3 regions of the Nocardia sp. 348MFTsu5.1 genome follow, and region 3 is predicted to be linked to each of the others. Evidence: predicted binding sites of a transcription regulator. Region 3 holds the regulator's gene; each other region holds the start of a gene.

Region 1 (10,772 bases), on a different contig from region 3:
CCGGCATGAAAGAGGTCCCCTGCGTGGCCGCGAGCAGCCAGATCAACACGGTCCTCAAGGTGCTCGTGAGGGTGGAGTCGACAACCGTTCCCGACTGCCCCAGCGCCGTGACCTTCGACCGGCCGTCGCCGCTCGGGTTCTGCTTCGGCAGTCCTACCGACTGATCAGCCGATCGCGGGGCCGAGCAGATCGTCGGCATCGGTGATCCGGTAGGCGTAGCCCTGTTCGGCCAGGAACCGCTGCCGATGGGCGGCGTAATCGGCATCGACGGTGTCGCGGGACACCACCGAGTAGAAGTGTGCCTGTCCGCCATCGGCTTTCGGGCGCAGGAGCCGGCCCAGGCGCTGGGCCTCTTCTTGCCGCGAGCCGAAGGTTCCCGAGACCTGGACCGCAACAGACGCCTCGGGGAGATCGATCGAGAAGTTGGCCACCTTCGACACCACCAGGATCTGGATCTCGCCGGTGCGGAACTGCTGGAACAGCACCTCGCGTTCCCGGTTCTTGGTGGACCCCTTGATCACCGGGGCGTCTAGGGCGGCACCGAGCTCATCGAGCTGGTCGAGGTAGGCGCCGATGATCAGGGTCTGAGAGTCCTTGTGCTGCTCCAGGATCGACTTCACGACATTGATCTTGGTGTGCGCCGTGGAGCACAGTTTGTACTTCTCTTCGGGCTCGGCGACGGCGTATTCGAGGCGTTCGTTGTCGGTGAGGGTCACGCGCACCTCGATGCATTCGGCCGGTGCGATCCAGCCCTGTGCCTCGATGTCTTTCCACGGAGCGTCATACCGCTTGGGACCGATGAGGCTGAACACGTCACCCTCCCGGCCATCCTCGCGCACCAGGGTCGCGGTCAGGCCGAGCCGGCGCCGCGACTGCAGATCGGCGGTCATCCGGAACACCGGAGCGGGCAGCAGGTGGACCTCGTCGTAGATGATCAGGCCCCAGTCCCGGGAATCGAAGAGATCGAGATTGCGGTACTCGCCCTTCGATTTGCGGGTCATCACCTGATAGGTCGCGATGGTGACCGGGCGGATCTCTTTCCGCTCGCCGGAGTACTCGCCGATCTCTTCCTCGGTGAGGGACGTCCGGGCGATCAGCTCGCGCTTCCACTGCCGTCCGGCGACGGTGTTGGTGACCAGGATCAGGGTGGTGGCCTGAGCGGTTGCCATCGCGGCCGCTCCGACCATCGTCTTGCCTGCGCCACACGGCAGGACCACGACACCCGAACCGCCGGCCCAGAACGACTCGGCGGCCAGCTGCTGGTAGTCGCGCAGCTCCCAGCCGTTCTGGTCGAGCGCGATGGCGTGGGCTTCGCCGTCGACGTAACCGGCCAGGTCCTCCGCGGGCCAGCCGACCTTCAGCAGGACCTGCTTGAGACGGCCGCGTTCGGACGCGTGCACGATGACGGTGTCGTCGTCCACCCTGGCACCGAGCATCGGCGCGATTTTCTTGTTGCGCATGATCTCGATGAGGACGGCCCGGTCGGTGCTCACCAGCGTCAGGCCGTGCACGGGGCTCTTCACCAGCTGCAGCCGGCCGAAGCGGCCCATGGTGTCCACCACGTCCATCAGCAGCGGCTGGGGCACGGCGTAGCGCGAGAAGGTGACCAGCGCATCAACCACCTGTTCGGCGTCGTGTCCGGCCGCCCGGGCGTTCCATAGCGCCAGCGGTGTCACCCGGTACGTGTGCACGTGTTCGGGGGCACGCTCGAGCTCGGCGAACGGCGCGATGGCCGCTCGGGCCTCGGCAGCGAGGGGGTGGTCAACCTCGAGAAGAAGGGTCTTGTCGGATTGCACGATCAGGGGTCCGTCGGTCACAAGGGTTCATTGTCCTCAGAACCATGCCCCCACGCCACGTCGGGCACATTTTGATCCGCAACGGTCCGGAAGATCAGTGGTGGGGTCCGTGCCGGCCGAGGGTCTCGACGGGGGTCGCGCCGGGCCGGGTGTTGTCCTCCCACGCCTCGCCGACGGCCGGCTCGTCGGTGTCGCGCACCGAATACCAGCTCGGCGTACCCCGTGAACTAGACGTAGGAGGCGACCTCGTCCCACCGGCCCGTGGTCAGGACGGCATACGACACGTTTCGGGCATTCAGGTAGACGGCGTCCTTCACATGCGAGGCCGTGGTGGTGCAGCCCTCGCACTGCCCCTGATGCGGTGCGCCGTCGTACCACATGTGCTTGTAGACCACGAGCTCGTCGCGGCCACCGAACAGATCCCGGAACGGAACCGGGCCGTCTGGTCCGACGACCTCGACCGCGCCGTCGAACTCGACCATCGGCAGTCGCCGTCGGGCCGCTGCGATGGCGTCACCGGAGTGCGTGTGGGCCTTCTCCCGGATCAGGAGTTCGTCACGGGCGCTCTGCCAGGTGGCCAGGTCGACGATGGGAGGACGGCCTGGCAGCGCAGTGTTCGGATCGCTCGGAGTGGTCGTCATGGTGACCTCCTCGGTGTCTGGGCGCGTCGTCGGCGAGCACGGTTTCAACTGGACGTGGACCCGAGTGGCCAGGAATCATTCGAACAACTGGAAACTACTTGGAGTCGCGAAGCTGCGGTGGGCAAGTGCCCTGTCGGACGTCGCTGATAACTTGTGATGGGACGTTCGATGACCACTCTCCTGGTACTTCGGAGTTTCGGAACCTATTGTGCGGCAGTTTGATTGGTTCGTGAAAAGTCTTGTGAACACCAGTTCGATTCGGTATGCTGGAAACAGTTGCCCGAAGAAATACGACGAGCCGCGCTAAACACTTCCCCCAGAAAACCGGTCAACTTTCCTGCTGTTTATGCCTGGAAGGTGTTCTGTGATGCGGCTTCTCGATGTCGTCGATTCCCTGGTTGACCTGGTCATTCCTGACGATCCCGGCGAACTGCTCGCCATGACAAAAGATCTGATCACGCTGCGCAACGCCGGCGAGCATCAGCTCGCGGTGTGTGCGGCGATGATCGATCAGTCAGGTATGGCACGCAAATCCGGATCGACAACGGCAAAGTTGTTGCAGGCCAATGGCGCTGCGCCAGGTGCGGCGTATCGGTGGATCCGTGTCGGGTCGGGTTTGGCAGGGTTGGATCGCACTGCCGGGTACTCGCGGGACGGGTTCCTGTCCTCCGAGCATGTCGATGCGGTGGTCAAAGGTGTCGCGCATATCGTGGACCGGTCCGATGAGGCGGTCACCGGTGAGCAGTGGGTGGAGTTCGAGCGGAAACTGTTGAGCCACGCCATTTCCGGTGCTCCACCGTCGGAGATCGGTGCGGTGGCGCGAGGCTTGGGCAATCAGGTTGCCAACGACACCGGTGGTCTGCCGCCGGCCGAAGATCGGTCGTTGAACAGTCTGGACTATGTCGTCAACCCTGAGGGTCGATGTGTCGGCAGGTTCGATGTCGATGTGGTGATCGGGGAAAAGTTGTTCTCTGCGTTGGATTTGTGGTCCAGAGCCCGTCCCGAACCCGATGGCAGCGATGATGCCCGCACACCGACGAAGCGCCGCGCTGATGCGCTGCATCAACTGCTGGACTGCGGGGGCGGTGGGCAAGACTTGGTGTCGGCGCCGCGGACCGAGGTGATGGTCACCGTCCCGGCCGACCATCCCGAGGCCGCGACACTGCGGTGGATGGAGCCGATCACCGAAGCCACGGCCGCTGGTCTGGCTTGTGACTCCACGATCACCTCGATCACCCTTGACGGCCAAGAGGTTCCGATCGATCTGAGTCCGCCCAAAAGGCTGTTCACCGGTCTGGTCCGCAAGGCGATCATCATCCGCGATACCTGTTGTGTGAAGTGCGGCGGATCGGTGACCTGGTCCGATTGCCACCACATCACACACTTCGCCGACGGCGGCGCCACGACCCTGGAGAACGGGTGCTTGCTGTGCCGCACCTGCCATCGGGCGGTCCACCACACCGACTGGGACGTGATCATGGGCTCCGACGGACACCCCTGGCTGATCCCGCCGGCCGACATCGACCCGCAGCGAAGACCGCTACCGGCCTACAACAGACGAACCTTGACACTCGCTGCCTGAACTGCCGCCGCCTGATCTCGACCTTGTGAGCCACGAACTTCCCATGACGCACCCGGTTGTGCACCGGGACCGCGCACGTACGTTGACAACTCCATAGTGTGAGGCGAAAGGTGCTGTCGTTCAGATGGTCTGGGCGGCCGCACCGCCGCTGGGCAATTCGGTCGCGGCCGTCAGTCGACCATTTCGACGGTGGTGATGCGGTGTAGTGAGAACCGGTGCTCGTCGTCGGTGCCGGGCTCGACTGCAATCACCTGGCCGGCACCGATCAACCGGGGGACCACGACGTGACGACTCGCAAAACCTTCCGCATTGACATATCCCAATCGCACTGTGCTCTTCGAGTTCAGGGCCTTTTGCAACAGGGCAGTGGCCGGCAGTCCGCCGCCCGTCACCGACGAACCCCCCTTACCGGGGCGGACCAGCGTCGCGGAGTTGGCCGCATCCTGCGAACGCATATGGGTCAGCACCGCGCCGAGCCGATCCCGGCTGGGCAGCGACAGCGACGTTTTACGCGCGCTGTGACGTTCGCGCGGTGTGGGAAGCCGGGCGCCCCGGAATCGCAGATCGACCAGTTCACCCTCGGCGTCCTCGCCGGCCGGGGCGAACCCGGCAGCCCGGAGACGCTCGAGCACGTCGATCAATGGTTCCGAGGTCACCGCGACGGTGGGAGCCAGCGCCCGCAGCGAGAGTGCATCGGCCACCGGGGAACTGAGGACCGCCGCCAATGTGGTCGGGTCCTCACATCGGATGAAGCTGCCGGCCACGCCGACGCGGAGTTGTCCGTGTTTACGGGCGACATCGTCGATCAGGTAGGAGATCGATTGTGGCACCGGTGTTTTCGAATGCGATGTGAAGAACGTGAGCAACTCGGTGCCGGTCCGGCCGGCGTCGAGAGCGCGCCGGACGGTCGCCTCGGACACCCGGTACACCGATGCGGCGCCGCCGGATTCGAGGTCGGCGACCAGGCTGAGGTCGGCGGTCAGCTCAGGGGTCAGGGGGCCCGGAGCGGTGATCGTCTGATCGGCCTGGGCCAGGAAGAAATCGATGGGTGCCGGAATGGACCGCGCCATCGCGCCCAGCGTCTGCGTCTCGATGTCCTCGGCGCTACCCGCGGCGACGATCTCGCGGCCCGCGGACGTCAGGGCGCCATGGGCGACCAGGCCCAATGCCTGTGCTTCGGAGAGTGTTTCGGCAATTGTTGCCTGCGGCAGGCGGCGGATCCAGCGGGGATGGCGCCACGCGATCTGCCTGCCGAGTGACGTGGGTGTGACGGCGGCGCCGGGCTTGGCCTCGGCCAGGGCCTGCAGAACCAGCAGTCGCTCGGCGCGTGCGGCACCCTCCGGAATGGCGCCGACAAGCGCGCCGACGATCGTGCCGTCGGGGGTCCGGTCGCCGATCTGCCACGGGCGGCGGTGCAGATCGATCCACGCCGACGCGATGGAGTACCACCGCCGTTCGGGGCTCTGATGGATCCAGCTGTCGGTGGATGTTGTTGGCGCCCAGGACGGTTCCAGACCGTCGGAGACGTCGGGCACGGGGAAGCCGGAGTCGATCAGACGCAGGCCCGAGAGGACCTCGAGTACCAGGCCCATCCGTTTCTCGTCGACGGACACGACCTTGGTCAGGCGGCGGATCTCACGGACACCCATCCCGCCGGCCCGCAGGACGGTGGCCGGCTGGACGCCGAGGGCCTCGAGTACGTCGGTGCTGTGCCGCAAGAACTCCAGGGCTTCACCGGCTGCCGCCGCATCCACCTCGCCGAGCCCGATCTTGCGGCCGCCACCGCCGGTCAATTCCGGTGGCCGCAGACTCCTGGGTTCGGCCGGGTCCTCGTCGCGCAGCAATTGTCCGATCACCACGGGCAATTCGACGGTCTGTTCGTCGACCACCACCAGCATGTCCTGGTGGACCAGCTGGGGGACCGGCCGATCCGAGTCCGGTCCGAGTGCGGCATCGCGGGTCCGGCCCAGGCCGGGGCCGGAGGACAGGGTCGTGAGCAGTTCGCGTTCGCGCTCGCCGAGTCCGTCGATCTTCGCCCGGATCGAGGCGAGGTCGAGCAGGTTGACGGGTGCGGTGGCCAGCGGTGAGCGCCAGGGCCATGCGGCCGGCATGTGCGGTCCGGTCTGCAGGGCTTCTTGTGGACCCCAGATGAGGGCCAACGCCACCAGGGAGTCGATCCGGGCGCCGATCGCATCCGGCGCCGCACGTTCGGACAGGGCCTCGATGATGGCCGCGGCAGCTACGGGTCCACCGCCGGACGCCCGTCGTAGTGCGTCCAGGGTTTCGAGGACCGCCACCGCGAGCACGTCCAGATCCTCGCCACATCGGTTGATCGAGGCCGCCGACAACGCCCTCTGCGCGAGAACGGTGACACCCGGCGGAGGCGGACTCGCCAGGTCCGGCCGGGCCTGCAGGAGATCAAGCAGGAGTTCGTCGCTGCGCGCGGCGAGGTCGTCGGCCAGGCTGATTGGCTGGTCGGGGCTCATCCAGTAGATGATATGCGCGGCGGTCATGGCACAATTACCGCCGTGGCTGAAAAAGAGAAGTATGTGGACAACGGTTGGCCTGTAGTTCCTGACGGCGAGCACGCCGTCAGTGAGTTCGCGTCCAATCGCTCCGGATCGCTGTCACCCTTCGGTGACACCCTTTTCCCGCTGGATCCGGCAGATCTTCCGTACCTTCATCCCCGCACCACCGTCAATCGCTGATCGGTGGTTGAACCCTCGGCATCGCAGCGCCTGACTCATCTCGATGAGTCCGGAGCAGCAAAGATGGTCGACGTCGGTGGTAAGGCCGCGACCACCCGAAAAGCTGTGGCAACCGGCACATTCGTGACAACTGCCGAAGTGATCGGGTTGCTGTCGTCGGGTGGCTTGCCCAAGGGTGACGCCCTTGCGACGGCTCGCATCGCCGGGATCATGGCCGCGAAGAAGACCCCCGAGCTGATTCCGCTCTGCCATCAGGTGGCGCTCAGTTCTGTCGGCGTCGATTTCGAACTCGGTGAGAACACCATCGAGGTGTGGGCCACGGCCGTCACCACCGATCGCACCGGCGTCGAGATGGAAGCGCTGACTGCTGTCGCGGTGACGGGACTCACCCTCCACGACATGGTCAAAGGGGTCGATCCGCGTGCGCAGATGACCGACATCGGACTTCACGAGAAGACCGGTGGCAAGAAAGGTCACTGGAAGCGCGACGATGACTGAGTCCGGTTCACCGGGGAACAGGACCGCAGCGGTGGTCGTCGCCTCGACCCGGGCTGCCACCGGCGTGTATCCGGACCGGTGCGGCCCGATCATCACCGGCTGGCTGACCGAGCGTGGCTACGAGGTCGGTGCCCCGCAGGTCGTGCCCGACGGCGACGCGGTGGGCGAAGCGCTGCGCGGCTCGGTTGCCGCCGGTATTGCGCTGGTCATCACCACCGGTGGAACCGGCCTGACACCCACCGACCACACCCCTGAACAAACGGCCGCGGTGATCGATCGCGCGATACCCGGTCTGGCCGACGCCATTCGGCGCAGCGGACTCCCGAAGGTGCCCACCGCGGTCCTCTCGCGTGGCATCGTCGGTACTGCCGGACGCACACTGATCGTCAACCTCCCCGGCTCGAGTGGAGGCGTGCGGGACGGGCTCGAGGTACTCGATCCGGTTCTCGCCCATGCAATCGATCAGATCAACGGAGGTGATCACTGATGGCAGCCGTGGTGGCCCTGGCCGCCGTGACAGAGGAACCGCTGTCGACCGCTGTGCACGAACAACTTGCCATCGATGCCGCCGACGGTACGGCGGGCGCGATCGTGAGTTTTGTTGGTGCCGTGCGCAATCACGATGGTGGACGAGACGTGACCGCGCTGAATTACAGCGCGCATCCCACCGCCGCCGATGTGGTGGCAAAGGTGGTCGCCGAGGTGGCAGCAGCGGCCGAGGGCGTTCGTGCCGTCGCGGTGTCGCATCGCGTCGGCAACCTCGCGATCGGCGACGCCGCACTCGTGGTTGCCGTTGCGGCAGACCACCGGCAGGCGGCGTTTGCCACGTGTGCGCTACTCGTCGACGAAGTCAAGGCCCAGCTACCGGTCTGGAAGCATCAGATCTTCGCTGACGGTTCCGACGAATGGGTGGGTTCGGCCTAGATCGCGCGACATCGGCGCGGCGGTGATGTGATCACCGCCGCGCCGATTGCGTAGTTCGGAGTTGTTACTTCGCCGCGGCTTCGACGATGAGCGGCGTCATCTGACCAACGGCCCATTCGAGGCTGGGTGCTGACGGGAATGCCAGCGCGGCCGGAACGGATTCCGTCTTCGGGATCTCCACGACGGCACCACGTTTGACGGCCGACAAGTTGTTCCACAGCTGCTGATCGGTCAGGTAGCTCATCTGTTCGGCGGTGTCCGGGAACGCGATCAGCACGTCGGCATCGAGCTTGTCGAGGTTTTCGTAGCTCACCTTTGTCCGGCCATTGGTGCAGGGAACGCTCTGCGCGTACTCGGACAACACCATGCCGAATTCCTTCATCACGCGGCCGAGGTTGTCGTCGGCCGAGCACAGGATGTAGACCTCGGACGCCGACGGCGAGATGAGGACGTTGAACTTCTCGCCCTTGAGCTGGGGATTCGCGGCTGCGGCGTCGGTCAGTGTCGATTCGGCAGAGGCGATGACCTCTTCACCCTTGGACTCGAGGCCGAGCGCCTTGGCGACCTTGCGTGTCGAGTCCTGCCAGGAGTCACCGTTGGGCGCTGTCGTGTACGACACGACCGGGGCGACGTCCTTGAGTGCGGCATTCGTCTGATCGACCAGTCCGTAGAACGCGGTGCCCACCATCACGTCGGGCTCGAGGGCCAGGATCGCCTCGAGTGTCGACGACTGGGCGGTGCTCAGGTCCAACTTCGGTGTCCCGGCCGGGTATTTGCCCTCGGCCCAGGGGAACAGACCGGTGTTGTTGGTGGTCGCGTCGGTCTGGGCGCTGGTGGGAATGGCGATCGGGGTCACGCCGAGCGAGAGGACGATGTCGGCGTCCGTCGGGCTCAGTGCCAGGACGCGCTCCGGCTTGGACTCGATGGTGACGTCGCCGAACGCGCCGGTCAGGGTTACCGGGAACCCGCCTGATGTGGACTCCGAGGCGGCCGCGGTTTTCGTTGCATTGCGGGCATCATTTGTCTGACTGGCATCGCTGTCAGACCCGCAGGCCGCAAGTAGCGGAAAGAGCACAGTGCCCGCGGCGATCGCGCCGATCACGCGGCCTCGCCACTGCCTGTTGTTCGACCGTCGCTCCGACGTCATTCTTGTCTTCCTGTCGCTCAAGATGTTTCACGAGATGGTAAGTGAAGCCTCACCTTATCACCGGGGAATTTGGCGGCGAATAGGTCCGCAGCGAAGACAGCACCGCTGCTCCGCCCAAGGCGATCACGAGCAGGATTGCGCTGTAGACCATGACCGCACTCGAAGCCGCCATGAAGCTGCCGACAACGCCGGCCAGCAATGCTCCGACCGCCAGTCCCGCGACTTCCTGTGCTGCCCACAGGCTGTTGACGCGGCCCAGTAGCGGGGCCGGGGTATTGGTCTGGATCAGGTTGTAGCGCAGCACTTCCTGGATGGTCGTCGCCGCTCCGAATGCGATCAGCAGCGGCACCGCCAGCGCGACGGTGGTGGTGAGGCCGACCGCGCCCTGGATGACGAATCCGAGAGTCAGCGCCGTCAGCAGGACGGCACCCGGCTTGCGCAGGTACGACAACCAGCCGCTGGTGAAAGAGGCGATGACGGCTCCTACCGCACCCGCCGCATAGAGCATGCCGGTGGTCCGCGAATCCCCGGCGAATCGTTCGTCGACGAATGCCGGGATCAGCGCGATCAGTCCGCCGCCGAGCATGGCGATCACACCGACGGCGATCACGCCGCCGACGAGGCGGTCGCGACGAAGGAACTGCAGGGCGGTTTCGCCGACCGGGGTGGCGTCGCCATCGGCGGTCTCCTTCGGCTCATGTGTCGGCGCCGGAAGGGACGGGAGTCCGGACAGGATGAGGATCGTGATCACCGTTCCGATGGTGGTGATCCAGTAGTTCCACGACACGGACCACGTGGCGATGATCAGTCCGGCCAGAAGTGGGGACAGGACTGCGCCCATCCGGACGGTCAATGCGTTGAGGGCGCCGACGCCGATCATCTGGTCGGACGGGATGAGACTCGGGATGACCGACAGCAGCGCGGCGACGCTGATCGATCCGAATGCGCCATTGACCACGGCCAACACGACGATTGCGGCGACCGACGGCGACGGGAGTATCGCGTTGATCCCTAGCCCGGCGAACGTCAGTCCGGCCATCGTCCGGGAGAACAGGATCAGGGTTCGGCGGTCGTATCGGTCGGCGAGCACACCGCCGGCGAGCATGCCGCCGATCGTGGCAACGCCTTCCAGCGCGGCAACGAGGCCGACGAGGAACGTCGATCCGCTGAGGTTGTAGGTCTGGATCGGAACCGAGACCGTGAGCATTCCGATCCCGAGGAGTGAGATCGTCCGCGCGATGAAGATCCGTCGAAACTGCGTGCTGTCGCGAAGTGGCCGAAGGTCGAGAAAGACCCGGCGTTCGTTGGTCGTTCGTTCCGCTGTCACAGATCAGTACCTCTCGGGTGGACACACCGACATTGCTCGGCCGGTGGGCCCGGTGGAAATCGAAAAATCATGTTTGCCTACCCTAAGGCGAAGAGATCGTATCGCAGTGTTGTGTGCCATAGCCCAATCGAAGGGACCGAAGACTCCAT
Region 2 (10,772 bases), on a different contig from region 3:
CGAGTTCCCGGACCAGCTCCGGAACCGCCCGCGAGGTGATCAGGTTGTGAATGACGACACCGCCGGGATTCTTGGCGAGCTCACGCTCGGCAACCAGTGCGGTGACCGCGGACGGAGACACGGGATCGCCCAGTTCATCGACCACAAAGCACCGGTCGGCGTCACCGTCGAAGGCCAGACCGATGTCGGCCCCGGTGTCCTTCACATAGGCCTGCAGGTCCACCAAATTCTTCGGATCGAGCGGATTGGCCTCATGATTGGGAAACGTTCCATCGAGCTCGAAGTACAGTGAACGCACGGTGAACCCCTCGGAACCACCCAGGACCACCGGAACTGTGTGACCTCCCATGCCATTGCCCGCATCGACGGCGACTGTCAAGTGCCGCAGACCGGAAAGATCGACGAGCTTGTGCAGAAACGCCGCATAGTCCTTCAGTACGTCGCGTTCGTCCAGCGAACCCCGGGCGACGGGTCCCGCCGTCTCGGCTCCCGGACCCTCGACCAGCTCACGCGAGATGGTCGCCAGACCGCTGTCCTGGCCCACCGGTTTTGCGCCGGCCCGGCACATCTTGATCCCGTTGTAGCTCGCGGGGTTGTGGCTCGCGGTGAACATCGCGCCCGGCCGGTCGAGATCTCCGGAGGCGTAGTACAGCTGGTCGGTGGAGGCCAGCCCGATCAGGGTGACGTCGAGCCCCTGATCCAGCGCACCGTCGGCAAACGCCGCGGCGAGTTCCGGGGACGACTCCCGCATGTCGTGTCCGACCACCATCGCGGTTTGGCCTTCGCCCTTCATCAGGCGTGCAAAGGAAGCTCCCACAGCACGGACGAAATCGGCATCGATCTGCTCTCCGACAAGCCCTCGAACGTCGTAGGCCTTGATGACGGCACTCACCAGCTCCTGGCTGAAGAGTTGCGCGGGACGTTCCACGGGTTGACTCCTTCTCTGTCAGTACAGATTTACGATCTTGCATACACACCCGCGCGGGCGCAGCCGGTCCATTGCGGTCAGTTCTCGCCGGTGGTCCCGGCAGTCGAGCGCGGGGTCACCGCCTAATCATGACGGAGACACAGACCCCGAAGACCGACGCCCCTCCATCATCTTGGTACTCGCGACTGCGTTTCGCCGAGTTCAAAGTTGCCCGCCTCGGGGCGGAGCGATTCAACCTGGTGCTCATCCGGCGCCTGACCGTGACGATCTGGGCGCTGACGATCGTTGTGTTGCTCGCCACCCGGACCATGTCATTCGGCCGTTCGTATGTGCTTGTCGCAGTTGCCATCGGACTCGCCGCGGCGTCCATCGGTCGCCGCAACCTGTTGTCGGTGATCCGCGACTGGCTGCCGTTCGGTGTGTTGCTCACGGTGTACGACTCCACGCGCGGGATCGCCGCGTTCCTCGGCATGCCCACCCGGTGGCATCTGGCCGTCGACGCCGACCGGTGGATGTTCGGCGTGGTGCCCACCGTCTGGTTGCAGGCGCACCTGAAGTTGGCAGAAGCCCAGTGGTGGGAGGTGTTCACGAGCTTTGTCTACATGTCCTACTTCGTCGTCCCTTACGCCGTCGCCGGTTTCCTGTGGCTCCGCGACCGGGACCAGTGGCGCAAGTTCACCCTCCGCCTCATCTCCATCTTCTTCCTGGGGCTGATCGGCTATGTGATGGTTCCCGCTGCTCCGCCGTGGGCCGCGGCAAAGTGCACCTCCGTCGAGGTCGTCGACGGGCCCGCGTTCCCCACGTGTATCACCACGCCCGAGCAGGTCGTGCCCAACAACCTTCTCGGCCAGGTGGTGCCCGTCCATGACGGCGCGGCGCCGTACGTCGAGCGGATCTCCAGTCGCGGCTGGGAAGCACTGCACATCGGTCCGGTCCGGGATGTGATCGAGGTCGGACAGGACAAGTCCAACCAGGTCGCCGCGATCCCCTCACTGCACGCCGGGGTCACCGCCCTGCTCGCCATGTTCATGTGGGGCCGGACGCGGGCGCTGGGCCGCACGATATTCACCGGCTATGCCCTGGTGATGGGGTTCACCCTGGTGTATTCGGCCGAGCACTACGTCATCGACCTGATCCTGGGGTGGAGTCTGGCCGCGTTGGTGATGGTGATCTGCAACTACGGCGAAAAGGCCTGGTACAGGCGCAAAGGACGCGGCCCGGCGGATGTCGCCGAAGCCGCGGAGATGGAATCGGCCACAGTGTCGTTCAGTCGACGGGATCAGGCAGCACTCGAAGGTGTCCACGTCGACCCGGTCGCGGGCGCGGAAGCGGCTCGGGACCGCTGACCTGCGTCTGCGCCCGACTGAGGTGAGGCGCAGCGTCGGGCACCGACGAGACACGTGACACCAACGAGCCACCGGAGGCTTCGCGGACGGCCTCGGCCAATGCGGTCAGGTCGTCCTCATCACGCGACGGCGCGGCGAATCCACCCTCACTGCGCAGCATCTCCCAACCACGCGGAACCGTGATCCTGGTCGCGTGGGTATCGCACAGATCCCACGAGTGCGGTTCGGGAGTCGTCGCCAACGGCCCGACCACCGCGATCGAATCTGAATACACAAAAGTCAGCGTTGCGACCGCCGGGTTGGCGCAGCCGGGCCGAGAACACTGACGTGGAAGCCTCACGGGTGGAAGATTATCCCGTTCTCCGGGCGGGTCGAAGCAGGACACACCGCACATACCTGCCTAGACTTGCGACTTATGGCACCCATTCGTCCTCCGCTGGCCCGACCACGGCGCCGACGATCGGATCGAGGCGTCCTCCGGGTCCGGGATCGTCGTGGCCGTGGCCTGCGATCATCGTTGCTCCCCACCCATGTGCCGGCCTGGACGAGCCGATCCCAATCGTTTGATGCGGTCGTCCTGGAGGCCTTTGCCGAGATCGACGCCCGCTGGCACGACCGGCTGACCGGACTCGACATCGCGGTCGACGAGGTACCCCGGATGTTGCCGCGGGACCCCGACACCGTGCAGTGGCCCGCAGAGGTCACCGCTGATGGACCGATCCCGCTGGCCCGGCTCATCCCGCCAGGTATGGACGGCGACGGCCGGGCGACCAAGGCTCGCATCCTGTTGTTCCGGCGACCATTGGAAAGCCGCGCCAAGAAGGGCGCAGACCTGCTCGACCTCCTCCACGAGGTACTCGTCCAGCAGGTTGCCGCCCATCTGGGCGTCGACGAAGACACAATCGACCCGCCGCCCCAATAGGGCCTGCGGGTCGCGATGTGCCGAAAAACAAAGTGCCGCAACAGCTCACACTGCGCGGCCATCCCCCGATGTCACCCCCGTGAACGTCACCGATGGTCGGTGACCGAAATCCCCCGAACTAGACGATGCCGCGCTTGATGCGCCGGCGTTCGCGTTCCGACAAGCCACCCCAGATGCCGAACCGCTCGTCCTTGTGCAGCGCATACTCGAGGCATTCTGCACGGACCTCGCACCCCTGGCAGATCCGCTTTGCCTCGCGGGTCGAGCCACCCTTTTCAGGGAAGAATGCTTCAGGATCGGTTTGGGCACAGAGTGCCCGGTCCTGCCACTGATCTTCGACGATGTCGAACATCTCGTCGAATGCAGTGGTGACCAGGCTGAGCCGGGGACGTTCGTTCTGACGGTCTTCGGGTGCGTTCAATTGCGAATCGACTTGCGGTTCAAGGCTGTTGGTAGCCATGTGTTCCAGAGCCATCGCCCCGCCTCCTCATCTCACTTCGAATTGTGCAGGTGGTCAGTAATATTCGAACATGTGATCGATTCCCATGCCCCGCAACAATTCTCGTTGTTAAAACTGGGAATGACACTGATGTGATTAGACATCGGTTCAGGGGTCCAGGTCAAGCCGCGCGGCGAAATTGCTTTACCACCCCGAAGAGTCATTCCCAGGTCTCGACACGGGGTTGAGAGCCAAAAAGACACCGACGCGATTCGAACACTTCGAACACCCGGCGACACCGTCTGCCGGCCCGGTCAATGCTACGTGGCGCCGACACGGTGCGAGGCCGAAGCCCCGGGGCCCTAGGGTGGTTGCTTGTGAAGGTGACGGTTCTTGTTGGTGGCGTCGGTGGCGCCCGATTTTTGCAGGGTGTTCGCGAACTCCTTGGACGCACGTCGTTCCCCGACGTGCTGGCGGAGGGCCTGCCTCCCTCGGAGCACGAGGTGACGGCGGTGGTCAACGTCGGCGACGACGCGTGGATGCACGGCGTCCGTATCTGCCCGGATCTCGACACCTGCATGTACACCCTCGGCGATGGGATCGACACCGATCGCGGATGGGGCAGGCGCGGGGAAACCTGGCACGCCAAAGAGGAACTGGCCGCCTACGGCGCCGACCCCGACTGGTTCGGACTCGGTGACCGCGACCTGGCCACGCATTTGATCCGCACCCAGATGCTCGACGCCGGATACCGGCTCAGCGACATCACCGCAGCTCTGTGCCGGCGGTGGGATCCGGGCGTACGCCTGCTGCCCGCCACCGACGATCGGCACGAGACCCACGTGGTGGTCACTCGCCCCATCGACGCAGCGAAGCAGGCCGCCGATGGGACCGAGGCGTCCGAAGAGAAAGTGGCGATCCACTTTCAGGAGTGGTGGGTCCGGCACCGCGCCCAGATCCAGACGCATGGATTCGCGCAGGTCGGTTCCGATGACGCCAAGGCGGCACCCGGTGTGCTGGAAGCGATCGCCGAGGCCGACATCATCCTCTTCGCCCCGTCGAATCCGGTGGTCAGCGTCGGCGCCATCCTGTCCGTGCCCGGTATCCGCGGTGCCCTGCGCACCGCAAAAGCTCCCGTGGTCGGCGTCTCCCCCATCATCGGGACGAGCCCGTTGCGTGGCATGGCCGACGAATGCCTGTCGGTGGTGGACGTCGAGACGACCCCGGAAGCGGTCGGCCGCCACTACGGCGCCCGCAGCGCCAATGGCGTGCTCGACGGCTGGCTCATCGCGCCCGGCGACTCCGCCGACATCCCCGGCGTGAAGGTCGCCTCGGTACCGCTGCTGATGACCGATCCCGCCACCACCGCCCAGATGGTCCGTGACGCCTGCGATCTGGTGGGTGTCTCGTATGAGTGAGCAGACCCCGGCCGACCACGCCCCCATTGATCACGCTTCGGCGGGCAGCATCGAGATCATCCCGATCCCGGGCCTGCCCAGGTTCAACCCGGGCGACGACCTCGCCGCGGCGCTGGCCGACACTGCCGGATGGATCCGCGACGGGGACATCCTGGTCGTCACGAGCAAGATCATCTCGAAGGTCGAGGGCCGGATGGTCCCGGCGCCGTCGGACCCCGACGAGCGCGACGCCGCCCGCCGGGCACTGGTCGACGCCGAAGCCGTCCGAGTGCTGGCGCGCAAGAACCGCACGCTGATCACCGAGAACAAACTCGGCATCGTGCAGGCGGCGTCCGGCGTCGACGGTTCGAACGTCGGCAGCGACGAATTGGCGTTGCTCCCGGTCGATCCCGATGCCAGTGCGGCAGCCCTGCGATCGGCGCTGAAGGAGCGCCTCGGCGTAAACGTCGCTGTGCTGATCACGGACACGATGGGACGGGCCTGGCGCATCGGACAGACCGACGCGGCGATCGGGGCCGCAGGAATCGCTGTCACGCACCCGTACGAGGGTTCGGTGGACGAATACGGCAACCCCCTCATCGTCACCGAGATCGCGATCGCCGACGAACTGGCCGCCGCCGCCGATCTGGTCAAGGGCAAGATCGGCGAGATCCCGGTGGCCGTCGTCCGAGGTCTGCAACCTCGCGAAAACGGCACCACTGCAAGGGATCTCGTGCGCCCGGGCGAGGAGGACCTGTTCTGGCTCGGTACCGCCGAGGCGCTGGAGCTCGGCCGTCAGCAGGCGTTGCTGATGCGGCGGTCGGTGCGCAAGTTCACCGACGAGCGGGTTCCCGAGCAGATCATGCGGGCGTCCTTCGCCGAAGCCCTGACCGCGCCGGCTCCGCACCACAGTCACCCGGTGCGGTTCATCTGGATACGCGACGATGCGCGGCGGTTCAGACTCCTCGATGCCATGGCGGAACGCTGGCGGGCGCATCTGAGGGCCGACGGCAAGGCCCCAGAGTCCGTCACCAAGCGCGTGGCCCGGGGCCAATTGCTGTACACCGCACCGGAAATCGTCATCCCAGTGCTGACCGGCGATGGACGCCACGACTATCCCGATGCCGAGCGCAGCGCTGCCGAGCACACCATGTTCACCGTGGCCGGCGGCGCGGCGGTCGGTGGCCTGCTGGTCGCCCTGGCGACCCGGTCGGTGGGCAGCTGCTGGGTGGGGTCGACGATATTCGCTCCCGAACTGGTGCGTGACGAGCTCGACCTGCCGGGTGATTGGGAACCGTTGGGCGCCGTCGCCATCGGTTTCCCCACCGAACCCAGCGACAAGCCGCGCCCGGCCGCGGCCATCGACTCGCTGGTGGTGGAACTGTGAGCCGGCAGTCCCTGCACGCATCGGCCACCGATCTGCTGACCCGGTGGCAAACCCCTGATCCGCACCAGGATTCATTGCGCCACACGATCTTGGCTTTTCTCGCGGCCGCCCCCGACGGGTGTCTGCGTGAATCCGCCGCCGGCCACATCACCGCGTCGACGATCGTGTTCAACGCCGCGCGCACCCACGTGCTGCTGACGCTGCATCCACGGGTCGGCAAGTGGATCCAACTCGGCGGCCACTGCGAAGAGGACGACACCACGATCACCGATGCGGCCACCCGCGAGGCCCGGGAGGAATCCGGCATCGCCGGACTCGGAGTCATCGACGAATTGGTGCAGATCCACACCCATCCGATCACCTGCTCGCTCGGCGTCCCGACCCGGCATCTCGACCTGCGGTTCGCCGCATTCGCGCCGGACCGTCCGGATGGCTCACTGCCCGAGTTCGTGCAGAGCGACGAGTCGGTGGACCTGCGGTGGTGGCCGATCGATGCGCTACCGGAGAACACCGAACATCCGGCGATCCCCGAGTTGATCACCACCGCCCTCGGCCGGTTCTGACCGGTCAGACCCGAATGCCCTTACCGATCGCCACCACGCCACCGGCGCTGAATGCAAAACGTTCGCGGTCGCGTTGTTCGTCGACGCCGACGATCTCGCCGTCGGAGATCACAACGTTCTTGTCCAGGATGGCTTTTCGGACCACGGCACCCTTACCGATCCGGACGCCCGGCATCAGGACACTGCCTTCGACGGTCGCACCGTCCTCGATGATGACGTTGGAACTGAGCACCGAGTTGCGGACTGTGGCGGCGGAGATGATGCTGCCCGACCCGACCATCGACTCCTGTGCCAGTCCGCCTTGGACGAACTTCGCCGGTGCCACCAGGTAGTCGGAGGACCCGTGGATCGCCCAGCGCCGGTTGTACAGGTTGAAGATCGGGTGCACCGAGACCAGATCCATGTGCGCGTCGTAGAAGGCGTCGAGCGTGCCGACGTCGCGCCAGTACCCGCGGTCGCGGTCGGTGGCGCCGGGCACCTGGTTGTCCTTGAAGTCGTAGACGAACGCCTCACCCCGCTCGACGAACGCCGGGATGATGTCGCCGCCCATGTCGTGGTCGGAGTCGCTGTTGTCGGCGTCGAGTTTGATGGCCTCGACAAGTGCGGCCGCCGTGAACACGTAGTTGCCCATCGACGCGAAGGTGGCGTCGGGATCGTCAGGGGTTCCGGGCGGATTCGCGGGCTTCTCGAGAAACCGCGTGATCTTGCCGCTGTCGTCGGAATCGATGCAACCGAACGCGGTCGCCTCATCACGCGGAACGCGAATACCGGCAACCGTGCACTCGGCACCGGAGGCGATGTGCGCCTCCACCATCTGCTCCGGATCCATCCGGTACACGTGATCGGCACCGAAGACCACGATGTAGTCGGGTTGTTCGTCGTAGACCAGGTTCAGCGACTGGAAGATCGCGTCGGCGCTGCCGGTGTACCACCGCGGTCCGAGTCGCTGCTGCGCCGGCACCGGCGTGATGTATTCACCGTTGAATCCGGACGGCCGCCACGTCTGCGAGATGTGGCGGTCGAGTGAATGTGACTTGTACTGGGTGAGCACACATAGACGTGAATACCCGGCATTGACCAGGTTGCTGAGAACGAAATCGATGAGGCGGTATCCGCCCCCGAAGGGGACAGCCGGTTTGGCGCGGTCCATCGTCAGGGGAAAGAGTCGTTTGCCCTCGCCGCCGGCAAGGACGATCCCAAGGACGTGGCGCTGTGAAATCACCCCCCCAACCTATCCCGCCGACAGAGTTCGCGGCCAGAGACAGGCGGACATCTTTCGAAATCGCTTGCCCCCGCCCGAATAAACTCTCGGCCCCAGACCTGTGAACTTTTCTCCCAGCGTTGGCGTGCGACCACTGAGCCGACTAGCGTCAAGGTCATGCGCGTGGCAATGATGACCAGGGAATATCCGCCTGAGGTCTACGGCGGGGCCGGGGTCCACGTCACCGAACTGGTACGGCACCTGCGCTCATTGGCCACCGTCGATGTTCATTGCATGGGCGCCGAACGCGACGGCGCCGAAGTGCACGGCATCGATCCGGCGCTGGTCGGGGCCAATCCGGCGATCACCACGCTGTCGTCGGATCTGCGGATGGCAGTTGCCGCCGAAGGTGCCCAGGTCGCGCACTCCCACACCTGGTACACCGGCCTGGCCGGGCATCTCGCCGCGCAGCTCCATGGCATACCCCATGTGCTGACGGCACATTCACTGGAACCGCGACGGCCGTGGAAAGCCGAACAACTCGGGGGCGGCTATCGGGTCTCGAGTTGGGCCGAGAAGAACGCCATCGAGTACGCCGACGCGGTCATCGCGGTGAGTTCAGGCATGCGCATCGATGTCTGCGACGCCTATCCCCGTCTTGATCCGGAAAAGGTGCACGTGGTCCGCAACGGCATCGACACCCAGACGTGGCATCCGGTGGATCGCGCAGAGTCGGACACCGCCCTGACTGCCCTCGGGGTAGACCCGAATCGGCCGGTTGCCGCGTTCGTCGGCCGGATCACCCGGCAGAAGGGCGTCCGGCATCTGATCGACGCGGCGCACCACATGGATCCCGATCTCCAGCTCGTCCTGTGCGCCGGCGCCCCCGACACCCCCGAGATCGGCGCCGAGATCGCCGCGGCCGTGGAACAACTCTCCGAATCCAGGTCTGGTGTGTTCTGGGTCCGCGAAATGCTTCCCACCGACAAGATTCGCGAAATACTCTCCGCAGCAACAGTTTTCATTTGCCCGTCAATCTACGAGCCCCTCGGCATCGTGAATCTCGAGGCAATGGCCTGCGGGACAGCCGTCGTCGCGTCCGACGTGGGCGGCATTCCCGAAGTGGTGCGTGACGAGATCACCGGACTCCTGGTGCATTACGACGCGGACAAGGGCCGCGACTTCGAACACGATCTCGCGAATGCGGTGAACCGGGTGGTCGCCGACCCCGAACTGGCGGGGTCGATGGGTGAGGCGGGACGCGCGCGGGCCATCGCCGACTTCTCCTGGGATTCCATCGCGGAGCAGACTCTGCGGATCTACGAATCCGTCTGCAAGCCGGTCTGATACGCCCCGACGGTCACCGACGCGGTGACCGTCATCGGATCGGGCAACGCGGCCAGCTTCGCATCCACCTGCGCCTTGGTGAGGTGAAAGGCCGACGGGCCCATCAGCACCACGTCCGCGATGTCGCTGTGCCCGAGGTCGATCTGGTACTCGACCAGTGTGCGTTCGGTGCGGACGAAATGGCCGGTCATGCTGTTGCCGATGCGTTCGGTTTTGTCCTTGTCGACACCGATCATTCCGACCTGTGCCACCAGTTCGCCCAGATGGCGAGGGGTCGGAGACACCACGACCAGCGTCCCGCCAGGGCGGAGAACACGCGCGAATTCGGAGACGTTCCGGGGCGAAAAGATCGACAGAGCAACATCGATCACCTCATCGGCGATCGGGAACGGTTGCCAGCCATCGGCCACGACCGCACCGATGGAATCAGACAGTCGGCTCACCTGGCGGGCAGCCGTCTTGGAAAGATCAAGTCCCACACCGCGACCGCCACAGGCATCGACTGCGGCGGCAAGGTAGTGCCCGGTTCCGGCGCCGACATCGAGAATCGTTGCTGCCGGAGGACATTGCCGCGAGACGGCCGACAGGATCGGATCGAAGAATCCGCTGTCGAGGAAACGGGTTCGCGCGGCAAGCATGTCGGCGGTGTCTGAACGAAAGTTGCTGCCGGCCCCACCCAACAGGGTGACGTAACCCTGTCGAGCGAGGTCGAAGCTGTGACCGGCCGGGCACCACAGTGTGCGGTCGGCCAATTCGAGCGATGCTCGACACACCGGGCAACTCAACAGATCGACCACTGTGGACAACACGAGTCGACCGTCTCCCTCAGTTGCCCTACGGCGCGCTGGTCAGGCGACCACCGCGCGCAATTCTTCACCCAAAGCCGCCGCCTCGTCCGAGGTCAGCTCGACAACCAGTCGGCCACCGCCCTCGATGGGGATGCGAACAACGATTCCTCGCCCCTCCTTGGTTGCTTCAAGGGGACCGTCCCCGGTCCGTGGCTTCATCGCCGCCATTTCTGCTCCCTTCAGATTCGCTGCCGCAGTCGGCGTCGAAGTCTGATCTTATTAGGTCGATGCCAACAAATGCTGACACCGCACGTTTCGGTGCTGCGTGGTCTCGATCCATACTACGGATCGCAGAGCGGTTATTCTCCCCGTTGCGCAGGGCTTTCGGCGTCTTCACGAGCTTGAAGATCGTGCAGTGCGATCCGGAGTTCGTCGATCTCGCGCGCGAGTTTCT
Region 3 (10,772 bases):
CGATATGTCGACCGCGCCCGATCAGCCCAGCCAACCCGCCGCATCAGGGCAGCCCCCCACATCCGGGCAGCGCCGACGCCGCGGACGTAAATCGTCCGGCAAACCTCCTTCGCCGCGATCGGGATCCCGCACCTCTGCCGGCCCCGGCCCGGAGGAACTCGAACGGCGTCGCGCGCTGGTCCCGGACCTGCGCTATCCGCCGGAACTGCCGGTTTCGGCGGCCCGCGCGGAGATCGCCGCGGCGATCGAGGCCCATCAGGTGGTTGTCGTCGCCGGTGAGACCGGCTCCGGCAAGACCACCCAGCTGCCGAAGATCTGCCTGGAGCTCGGCCGCGGTGTCGCCGGCAAGATCGGCCACACGCAACCACGACGGCTCGCTGCCAGATCGGTCGCCGAGCGGATCGCCGAAGAAACCGGCACCGAACTCGGCGGTGTTGTCGGGTACTCGGTCCGGTTCACCGACAAGGCCTCCCGCGACACCCTGGTCAAGGTGATGACCGACGGCATCCTGCTGCGGGAACTCTCGCAGGATCGCCTCCTGCGCGATTACGACACGCTGATCATCGACGAGGCCCACGAGCGAAGCCTCAACATCGACTTCATCCTCGGATATCTCAAACAGCTGCTCCCCCGGCGTCCCGACCTCAAGGTGATCATCACCTCGGCCACGATCGAGCCCGGCCGTTTCGCCGATCACTTCGCCACCGAGGACCGCCCGGTCCCCGTCATCGAGGTGTCCGGGCGCACGTACCCCGTCGAGATCCGTTATCGGCCACTCGTTGTCGAGGACGAGGACGAAGCCGACCTCGATCAGTTGCAGGCCATCGGTGAGGCGGTCGACGAACTCTTCGCCGAAGGCCCCGGCGACATCCTCGTGTTCTTGCCCACAGAACGCGAGATCAACGACACCGCCGCATCTCTGAAACATCTCGAGGCACGCGGCGTCGAGGTGATCCCGTTGTTCGCCCGGCTGTCCGCGGCCGATCAGCACCGGGTGTTCGCCTCGCACAAGGGCAGACGAATCGTGTTGTCCACCAACGTTGCCGAGACATCGCTGACCGTTCCGGGCATCCACTACGTGATCGATGCCGGTACCGCCCGCATCTCGCGCTATTCGACCCGCACCAAAGTTCAGCGGCTACCGATCGAGCCGATCTCCCAGGCCAGTGCCCGTCAGCGTGCCGGCCGATGTGGCCGTGTCGCCGCGGGCGTCTGCATCCGCCTGTACAGCGAAGACGATTTCGATGCCCGGCCCGAATACACCGAACCGGAAATCCTGCGCACCAATCTGGCCGCCGTCATCCTCAACATGACGTCGCTCGGGCTCGGTGACGTCGGACGCTTCCCGTTTGTGCAGCCACCGGATCCCAAGGCCATCCGCGACGGCCAACAGCTCCTCGACGAACTCGGCGCTCTGGCCCCGGCCACCCCCGACAACCCGGTGCGGCGGTTGACCCCGATCGGCCGGTCGCTGGCGAAGATCCCCGTCGATCCGCGGTTGGCCCGCATGCTCGTCGAGGCCGACACGCAGGGTGCGCTCGGCCCGATGCTGGTCCTGACCGCAGCGCTGTCGCTGCCCGATGTCCGGGAACGCCCGGCGGACCACCGGCAGGCCGCCGATGAATCACATCGCCGCTTCGCTGCCGCCGGCTCTGAGTTCCTCACGCTCCTCAATCTGTGGGCATATCTCGAGGAATTGCGAAAAGAGCTGTCCTCCAGCCAATTCCGCAAGCGCTGCAGCCGCGAGTTCCTGCACGGACTCCGGATCCGGGAATGGCGTGATCTGCATTCACAGCTGGTCCGGATCGTCCGGGATCTCGGCATGACCGTACCGGCGGCATTCGAGATCCCCGAACCGGAATCCGGGATGGCAGCAGCCATCCATCAGTCGGTGTTGTCGGGGCTGCTGAGCCAGATCGGGGTCCGCGAGGGGGAATCCAAAGAGTTTCTCGGAGCGCGCGGGACCAAGTTCATGATCTTCCCCGGGTCACACATGTCGAACAAACCGCCCCGGTTTGTGATGGCGGCCGAGATCGTGGAAACCTCACGGCTGTGGGCCCGGACCACCGCCCGGATCGAACCCGAGTGGGCCGAGCGACTGGCCGGCGACCTCGTCAAACGCCAATACAGCGAACCACACTGGTCGGGTAAGCATTCCGCGGCGATGGCCTACGAACGGGTCACGCTCTACGGCGTGCCGCTGGTCACGCAACGCCGTGTCAACTACGGCTCGATCGACCCCGAGGTCGCCCGGGAGTTGTTCATCCGCAGTGCCTTGGTCGAGGGCGACTGGCGCACCCAACATCCGTTCTTCCATCGCAACCGGGCACTCCTCGACGATGCCGAAGAATCGGTCCACCGGGTCCGGCGCACCGACGTGGTGGTCGACGATGACGTACTGTTCGCGCACTACGACCGTCTCGTCGGCGCCGAGGTCGTCTCCGGTCGACATTTCGACACCTGGTGGAAGACCGCCAGGAAGAAGGACCCGACACTCCTCGACCTGAATCCGGCCGATGTCGTGGCCGGCGGCGGTGCCACCGATCCCGCCGGATTCCCGGACGCCTGGCGCCAGGCCGACACCACATACGCCCTGCGATACCGATTCGAACCCGGTACCCCCGATGACGGTGTGAGCGTGCTGATCCCGTTGTCGTTGCTGGTCCGGGCCCGCCCCTCCGGCTTCGACTGGCTGGTCCCGGGGATGCGGACCGAACTGGTCACCGAGCTGATCCGCACCTTGCCCAAAACCCTTCGGCGCCAAGTCGGTCCGGCACCCGATCTGGCAGCGCAGGTGCTCGACGCGGTGACCCCACGTGCACGCCCGCTGACTGCGAGTGTGGCCGCCGAACTCACGCGGATCACCGGTGTGTCCATCGCGGCCGCCGACCTGAGGGCGACCGCGCTCGCAGACCACCTGCGGATGACGTTCATCGCCGTCGCCGCGAATGGCGACGAGCTCGGCCGCTCCAAGTCTCTGGCCGAACTCCAGGAACGCCTCGGCAACAAGGCGCGCGCCGCCCTCGAGAAGGAAGCGGCCCCGGCGGCCACCCCGGTGGCCAAGACCTGGACCGCCGATACCTTCGGCACGCTCACCCGGTCCATCCGGAGCACCGTTGCCGGGCAAGAGATCACGAGCTATCCAGCGTTGGTGGCCCGGGGTGGTGGCTTCACCGTTGCCCCGATGTCCACCGAGGCTGAACAACGTATCCAGATGTACAACGCGTTGATCGGTCTACTGATCAACGATGTACCAGCGTTGAGGCCGAATGCGACCTCCGCGCTGGGCACCTCCGACCGGTTGGCGCTGAGCCAGAGCCCGTATCCCACCGCGGCCGCGTTGCTCGCCGATTGCGTCCGCGCTGCGGTCATCGATCTTGTTCCGGCACAGCCCACTGTGTGGTCGGCAGCCGATTACGCGGCGCTGCGCACCCATGTCGCGGGTCAGGTCACCGGCCGGGCGACCACCAAGTTGCGTCAGGCCGCGGCAGTTCTGGCCCGGGTGGCCCCGCTGCGGACCGCGATCGAGGCGACGACGGTCGCCGACGCTGCCGACGATGTACGCGACCAACTCGGCGAGTTGGTTTTCGACGGATTCATCTCCGCCACCGGTGGCGAGCATCTGACGGAGATTCCCCGCTACCTCGATGCCGCGCTGGCGCGACTCGATCAGTTGCCGGCGTCGGCAGCGAGGGATGCCGCGTCGATGGCCACCGTCGACCGGGTCGTGGCGGCCTGGACCAGTCACCTACGGATGATGCCGTCGGAACGTCAGGATGCGGTCAGCGAAGCCGCCGGCTGGATCGTCGAGGAGCTGCGTGTCGGGCTGTTCGCTCAACAGCTGCGAACCGCGTACCCGATCTCAGAGAAGCGCGCCATCAAGGCAATTCGCGACCTGCGCTGACCCCAACGCAAAATTCGCGGGGAGTCAGGATTCGGACTTGCCGGACCGGAGATCGTCGATTTCTTTCTGGAAGTCGTCCACCGAGTCGAATGAGCGGTAGACGGAGGCGAAGCGAAGGTACGCGACCTCGTCGAGATCGCGGAGCGGACCGAGAATCGCAAGACCGACCTCGTTGGCCGGAACTTCGGCCGAACCCGAGGCCCTGACGGCTTCCTCGACCTGCTGCGCAAGATGCTGCAACTTGTCATCGTCGACAGCTCGGCCCTGGCAGGCCCGGCGGACGCCGCGCATGACCTTCTCGCGGCTGAAAGGTTCAGTGACGCCGGTCCGTTTGACCACCGAGAGCACCGCGGTCTCCACCGTGGTGAAACGGCGTCCGCACTCCGAACAGGCACGGCGACGACGGATTGCCTGTCCCTCGTCCGCCACCCGCGAATCGACTACGCGGGTGTCCTCGTTCTTGCAAAACGGGCAATGCATGCACGATTCCTCGACGGTCGACGGCCTGGGCGGAGTGACCAGACGCTGTGGTTCCGAGGATACCGCCCGGGCTGTGGGCCCCTGCATCATCTACCTGACGTAGACCGGCGTGACCAGCGCCTGCCCCACCGACAATGCCGAGTTGCTCATCGCGTTGAGCTCCATGATCTTTGCCACGACGGCTTCGGCCGGCATCTCGGGTGCGATCCGGGAAGCGATGGCCCCCAACGACTCCCCCGACTGAACCCGGACGACCTGGGTGCCGACGCGCCCCGGATCAGCAGACTGCTCCATCACGCCGCCGAAGAAGGTCATGAATGCAACGATCAGCATCAGACCGATTCCCGCGACGGCGCCGGCCGCCCAGGCGCGCCGACGGGCGAAGACCTTCTCGCGAGCGGTCGGCATTCGTTGTTCGGTGTTGCGCGATTCGGCGCAGGAGACGGCCACGCGGCGCTGAGCAGGCAGCCGGCGATCGGCCGGACGGGCGGTGTCCGCGGGCCGCAAGGGCCGCTTGGTACGCGGAACGGTAGCGCTCTCGGCGTGGTGAACGGGCCGAGCTGTGGCCGGCCGGATGATGGTGGTGGCTGCAGTCATGGGTTCAGTCCTCGGATCATCGGATCGATGGTGCATTCGATCACTCGTTCGATTGAAAGAGTGTTCGATTTGTATCACGGGGTTCCGACAAGCGCCACGCCTGATCGAACAAATGTTTGAGACTTGTGATGATTTGCACTACCTTTGTCCACATGGACCCCGCCCGATACCGCACGAACTGGAGGACCTGATGGCCGATACAACCCAGCCCCCGACGCCGTCGGACGGAGCCGCCACCACCGTGGTCGCCACCGGACCGCTGGCAGAAGGCTCACTGACCGCCCGCCAGAAAGCCGTACTCGAGGTCATCCGCGCCTCGGTCCGCGAGCGCGGCTACCCGCCGAGCATCCGGGAGATCGGTGACGCCGTCGGCCTGACCTCGACGTCGTCGGTCGCCCACCAGCTCCGCACACTCGAACGCAAAGGCTTCCTGCAGCGCGAGAACAACCGTCCCCGCGCGGTAAACATCCAGGACACCGACCTCAACCCGGCCACGGCTGCCGGTCAGGTGCAGGCACCCGACGAATCACTTCCGACGCCGACATTTGTCCCGGTCCTCGGCCGGATCGCGGCCGGTGGCCCGATCCTCGCCGAACAGGCCGTCGAAGACGTCTTCCCGCTCCCGAAGGAACTCGTCGGCGAGGGTTCGCTCTTCCTGCTCAGGGTGGTGGGCGAATCGATGATCGACGCCGCGATCTGCGACGGTGACTGGGTGGTCGTACGCCAGCAGAACGTCGCCGACAACGGAGACATCGTGGCCGCGATGATCGATGGCGAGGCCACGGTCAAGACCTTCAAGCGCACCAAAGACGCCGTGTGGCTGATGCCGCACAACCCGGTATTCGATCCCATCCCCGGCAACGATGCGGTCATCCTGGGCAAAGTTGTGACAGTGATGCGGCGACTCTAGAGACACACATGCGAAAAAGGCGGGTGCACCGGAGATCCGGTGCACCCGCCTTCTGCCGTTCGGCGCGTTGATGTTTGAGTGATCAGACCCCGAGGCTGCGTCCGATGACTTCCTTCATGATCTCGGTGGTGCCGCCGTAGATGGTCTGCACGCGTGAGTCCAGGAACGCCTTCGCGACGGAGTATTCACGCATGTAGCCGTAGCCGCCGTGCAGCTGCAGGCAGCGGTCGATCAGGTGCACCTGATTCTCGGTGGCGTAGTACTTGGCCATCGCGGCATCGGGGACGGTCAGCTTCTTCTCGTTCAGCAGCCCGATGCAGTGGTCGACGAACACGCGCGTCGTCGTCGTGGACGTGGCCAGCTCGGCCAGCAGGAAGCGGGTGTTCTGAAAGTTGCCGATCGAACGCCCGAAAGCCTTGCGGTCCTTGGAATATTGAACGGTGGTCTCCAGGACCTTCTCCATGGAGGCAGCGGCGACCACGGCGATCGACAGGCGCTCGCGCGGCAGGTTCTGCATCAGGTAGATGAAGCCGAGTCCCTCTTCACCGAGCAGGTTCTCGGCGGGTACGCGGACGTTGTCGAAGCTCAGTTCGGCGGTGTCCTGCGCCTTCATGCCGACCTTGTCGAGGTTGCGGCCGCGCTCGAAGCCGGGCATGCCGCGCTCGACGACCAGCAGGGAGAAACCCTTGGCGCCGGCCTCGGGATCGGTGCGCGCGACCACGATCACCAGGTCGGCGTTGATGCCGTTGGTGATGAAGGTCTTCGATCCGTTGAGCACCCAGTGATCGCCGTCCTTCTTGGCGGTCGTCTTGATCCCTTGCAGGTCCGAGCCGGTTCCGGGCTCGGTCATGGCGATGGCGGTGATGAGCTCACCGGAGGTGAATCCCGGGAGCCAGCGCGCCTTCTGCTCGTCGTTGGTCAACTCCAGCAGGTACGGCGCGATGACATCGTTGTGCAGGGTGAATCCCAGGCCGCTGAACCCACCGCGTGCGGATTCCTCGGAGACGATGCACTGATAGCGGAAGTCGTCGACTCCGCCGCCACCGAACTCCTCGGGCGCGTCAACGGCCAGGAAGCCGTTCTTACCGGCTTCGATCCACACGTCGCGATCGACGATGTTCTGCTCTTCCCAGCGGGCGTGGTGCGGCGCCACATGCTGCTCGAGGAAGCTGCGGTACGAATCGCGGTAGAGGAGGTGCTCAGGCTCGAAAATCGTGCGTTCCATCAAAGTCTCCATAACGAGGGTGTCCAAACGAGGTTGCCAGCAACTGTAACTGGATTCTACATTCAACCCAAGGAGCGCTCAGTCAGGGCAAGACGACCTGTCCAGGCCCGGATTCAGAACAGATGGGGCGCGGCGAACTCGGCCAGTGCATTGGCCAGTGCCGAGGGAACGCTGGCGACGATCTCGGTGCCGTCGGCACCATGCTTCTCGCTCGACACATCGCCTTCGGCATGGATGCGTGAGACCAGATCACCGCGGGAATACGGCACTCGGACACTGACGTGGACATCGTGCCTCGACACCGACTCACGAACCCGCTCGAGAAGTTCCGGGATACCTTCGCCCGTGGCGGCCGAGATGAAGACCGCCTTGGGGAACAGGCTCCTCAACTGAGTCAGCACAGTCGGGTCGGCGACGTCGATCTTGTTGATCACCAGCAGCTCCGGCGGTGTGGACGCCTTCTCGTCGTGGATCACCTCTTCGATGACCTTGCGCACTGCGCTGATCTGACCGGTGGGAATCGGGTCCGAACCATCGACGATGTGCAGCAAGAGGTCTGCGTCCGCGACCTCTTCGAGGGTCGAGCGGAACGCCTCCACCAGTTGGGTCGGCAGATGCCGGACGAATCCGACGGTGTCGGTGACCACGATTTCGCGACCGTCGTCGAGGGACATCCGCCGGGTGGTCGGATCCAGGGTGGCGAACAGCGCGTTCTGTACCAGGACGCCCGATCCGGTCATCGCGTTGATCAGACTGGACTTGCCCGCGTTGGTGTACCCGACGATCGTGACCGAGGCGAGTGCGGCTTGTTTCCGCTTGGTGCGCTTGGTGTTTCGCGACGTCTTCATCTCGCGGATCTCCCGGCGCAACTTCGCCGTCCGCTCGCGGATCCGGCGGCGGTCCGTCTCGATCTTCGTCTCACCGGGTCCACGCAGGCCCACACCGCCGTTGCTGCCGGCACGGCCACCGGCCTGGCGGGACATCGATTCACCCCAGCCACGCAGACGCGGCAACATGTATTCCATCTGAGCCAGCGCCACCTGGGCTTTGCCCTCGCGCGATGTGGCGTGCTGGGCGAAGATGTCGAGGATCAGCGCGGTCCGGTCGATGACCTTGACCTTCACCACCTTCTCCAATGCGGTGAGCTGTGCGGGTGTCAGTTCACCGTCGCAGATGACGGTGTCGGCGCCGGTGGCCACGACGACCTCACGGAGTTCGTGGGCTTTGCCCGAACCGATATAAGTGGCCGGATCAGGTTTGTCACGACGCTGAAAGAGTCCTTCGAGTACCTCGGATCCGGCGGTCTCGGCCAATGCCTTCAGTTCGGCGAGACTCGACTCGGCCTGGGCGGTGGTGCTGCCCTGCATCCAGACCCCGACGAGAACAACCCGTTCGAGTCGGAGCTGACGGTATTCGACCTCGGTGACGTCGGTGAGCTCGGTGGACAGACCTGCAACGCGCTTGAGCGAGCTGCGTTCGTCGAGTTGTAGTTCGCCGGTCGTCGGTGAATGTGAGTCGGATGAGTGTTCAGTCATGAGGTGACCATCGTGACATCCGGACAGGTGCACTGCATAACGGTTTTAGCGCCACCCTGCGTTGAGCATGCCCGCGCCGACGAGGACGGAGGGCCCGCGAAGTTCGTTCTCGTCGTCACCGACGGTGACGGTGACCGCTCCACCGGGAACGTTGACCACGACCGCGCCGGTGCTGCGCCCGACCGACTGCAAGGCCGCGGTGGCCGCCGCGACGGTTCCGGTGCCGCAGCTGCGGGTCTCCCCCACACCGCGCTCGTGCACCCGCATCGACACCTCGCCGACCAGTGCGGCGTCGGTCAACTCGACCAGCGGTGTCATCAGTTCGATGTTCACGCCGTCGGGGAATTCGGTGTGATCGAAGGTGATCGGCGCGGTGAGGTCGATGCTTTCGAGTTGCTCGACGGTCAGCCCCTCGACAACACAGGCCAGGTGGGGATTGCCGACGTTGACCGACAGTCCTGAGTACGTCTGATCGCCGATGCTCGCCTTGCTCTCGGCGCCGGTGCGTACCCGGCCCATCAGCACACTCACGTCCGCCGACGATTCCGTCAGGTGATGAACTGTCACGCGACGTCCGCCCGCTCGCGACCCGACTGTGAAGGTCGGCTCGGTGACCAGATCGTGGGCGGCGAGATAGTGGGCGAACACCCGCACGCCGTTACCGCACATCTCCGCGATCGATCCGTCGCCGTTGCGGTAGTCCATGAACCAGTCGTCGTGGGCGACGCCCGGCGGAAGAACCTCGAGGACTCCGGCGCCGAGGAGCGCGCCCGCGGTGGCGACACGGAGGACACCGTCGGCACCGATCCCGCGATGGCGATCACAGAGCGCCGAGACAAAATCCGGCGTCAGATCGAGTTGCACACCGGCATCGGGCAACAGCACGAAGTCGTTCTCCGTACCGTGCCCCTTCACAAAATCAACACGCCCGAACATTTGCTCAAGACTACGCGCCCAGGGCGGATTGCCCGGTTCTCACCCGTCCGCGGCCCGCAACGCCTGCCCCAGCAGATCGGGTGTGGAGGCATCGAGCCAGTGCACCCGTGGATCGCGCCGGAACCACGACCGTTGCCTGCGCACGTACCGGCGGGTGCCGATGAAGGTGAGTTCCTGCGCCTGCGCGATGTCGTGGTCACCGTCCAGCGCGGCTATCACCTGTGAATAGCCGATCGCCCGCGCCGCGGTGACGCCCTCTCGGAGCCCCCGGGACAACAGTGCCCGGACCTCGTCGACGAATCCCTGCGAAAACATTCGTTCGGTCCGCAACGCGATCCGGTTGTCGAGTTCTGCGGTATCCCGATCGAGCGCGATTATGGTTGTGCCCCAACGTGGTTCACCGATTGTCGGCGCAGACGCGGCAAACGGCTGCCCCGTCAACTCCACCACTTCGAGCGCCCGCACGATGCGTCTGCCGTCGGTGTCGAGGATGTTCCGGGCGGCTTCGGGGTCGACCTCGCCCAGCCTGTCGTGCAGGGCGAGAGAACCCAGACGTTCCAGGTCGGCCTCGTAGCGCCCGCGGACCTCGGGATCGGTGGCCGGGAATTTCCAGTCGTCGAGCAAGGCCTGGATGTACATCATCGACCCACCGACCACCACCGGTGTGCGGCCCTGCGCGAGCAATGACTCCACATCGGCTCGCGCCGCCTGCTGATATCGCGCCACCGTTGCGGTCTCGGTGACATCGAGGACGTCGATCTGATGGTGCACGATCCCGCGCCGCTCATCGGCCGGCACCTTGGCGGTACCGATGTCCATGCCCGTGTACTGCTGCATCGCGTCGATGTTCACGATGTCGCCGCCGAGCGCCTCGGCGATGTCGAGTGCCAGATCCGACTTACCGCTCGCGGTGGGCCCGATCACGGCGATCGGGTTCACCATGTGAGATCCCACAGCGCCACGGTGTAGCCGACGCCGAACGGCGCACCGGCGTAACGCAATTCAGGGGTGATGGCCGCACCCTGCGTCGCGGCCGTGGCCACCTGCCACGGACCACGGCCGGCGGCACCGAAACTTTCACAGTCCGGTTGCCCGAGGGCCGCGAGCGCGCCCCGGTCACCTGATGCCAGTGCCCTGTCGATGCTGTCCTGAAATTCCTCGGCGCCGTCCGCCGATCCACCGGGA

Evidence for each region. The regulator LexA, encoded in region 3, represses DNA repair genes until DNA is damaged. The targets are predictions, from matches to a motif close to CGAACANNTGTTCG.
Region 1: H290_RS0100730 (HNH endonuclease signature motif containing protein) is a predicted target of LexA. The motif match lies at 2,680-2,693, and genes of this name have one in related genera.
Region 2: cofD (2-phospho-L-lactate transferase) is a predicted target of LexA. The motif match lies at 3,722-3,735, and genes of this name have one in related genera.

Annotation. Positions count from the first base shown of each region.
Region 1 covers NZ_KB911509.1:167,838-178,609, reverse strand. Annotated here, with positions in the region: gene H290_RS30005 (hypothetical protein) at 1-164, shown strand, start outside; gene H290_RS0100740 (DNA repair helicase XPB) at 165-1,817, opposite strand; gene H290_RS27410 (DUF899 family protein) at 2,024-2,437, opposite strand; gene H290_RS0100730 (HNH endonuclease signature motif containing protein) at 2,805-4,019, shown strand; gene H290_RS0100725 (helicase-associated domain-containing protein) at 4,190-6,532, opposite strand; gene H290_RS0100720 (hypothetical protein) at 6,548-6,727, shown strand; gene moaC (cyclic pyranopterin monophosphate synthase MoaC) at 6,731-7,225, shown strand; gene H290_RS0100710 (molybdenum cofactor biosynthesis protein B) at 7,218-7,712, shown strand; gene H290_RS0100705 (molybdenum cofactor biosynthesis protein MoaE) at 7,712-8,149, shown strand; gene H290_RS0100700 (iron-siderophore ABC transporter substrate-binding protein) at 8,214-9,296, opposite strand; gene entS (enterobactin transporter EntS) at 9,346-10,623, opposite strand; gene H290_RS0100690 (siderophore-interacting protein) at 10,771-10,772, shown strand, end outside.
Region 2 covers NZ_KB911510.1:138,938-149,709, reverse strand. Annotated here, with positions in the region: gene H290_RS0103985 (phosphomannomutase/phosphoglucomutase) at 1-928, opposite strand, end outside; gene H290_RS0103980 (phosphatase PAP2 family protein) at 1,057-2,274, shown strand; gene H290_RS0103975 (DUF3499 domain-containing protein) at 2,195-2,614, opposite strand; gene H290_RS0103970 (metallopeptidase family protein) at 2,690-3,196, shown strand; gene H290_RS0103965 (WhiB family transcriptional regulator) at 3,315-3,548, opposite strand; gene cofD (2-phospho-L-lactate transferase) at 4,013-5,053, shown strand; gene H290_RS0103955 (coenzyme F420-0:L-glutamate ligase) at 5,046-6,419, shown strand; gene H290_RS0103950 (NUDIX hydrolase) at 6,416-6,982, shown strand; gene glgC (glucose-1-phosphate adenylyltransferase) at 6,987-8,204, opposite strand; gene glgA (glycogen synthase) at 8,361-9,530, shown strand; gene H290_RS0103935 (putative RNA methyltransferase) at 9,503-10,339, opposite strand; gene H290_RS30535 (DUF3117 domain-containing protein) at 10,379-10,546, opposite strand; gene H290_RS0103925 (DivIVA domain-containing protein) at 10,678-10,772, opposite strand, start outside.
Region 3 covers NZ_KB911514.1:256,150-266,921, reverse strand. Annotated here, with positions in the region: gene hrpA (ATP-dependent RNA helicase HrpA) at 5-3,904, shown strand; gene nrdR (transcriptional regulator NrdR) at 3,929-4,384, opposite strand; gene H290_RS31170 (LysM peptidoglycan-binding domain-containing protein) at 4,475-4,981, opposite strand; gene lexA (transcriptional repressor LexA) at 5,172-5,891, shown strand; gene H290_RS0113780 (acyl-CoA dehydrogenase family protein) at 5,974-7,116, opposite strand; gene hflX (GTPase HflX) at 7,230-8,651, opposite strand; gene dapF (diaminopimelate epimerase) at 8,697-9,587, opposite strand; gene miaA (tRNA (adenosine(37)-N6)-dimethylallyltransferase MiaA) at 9,627-10,529, opposite strand; gene H290_RS0113760 (hypothetical protein) at 10,523-10,772, opposite strand, start outside.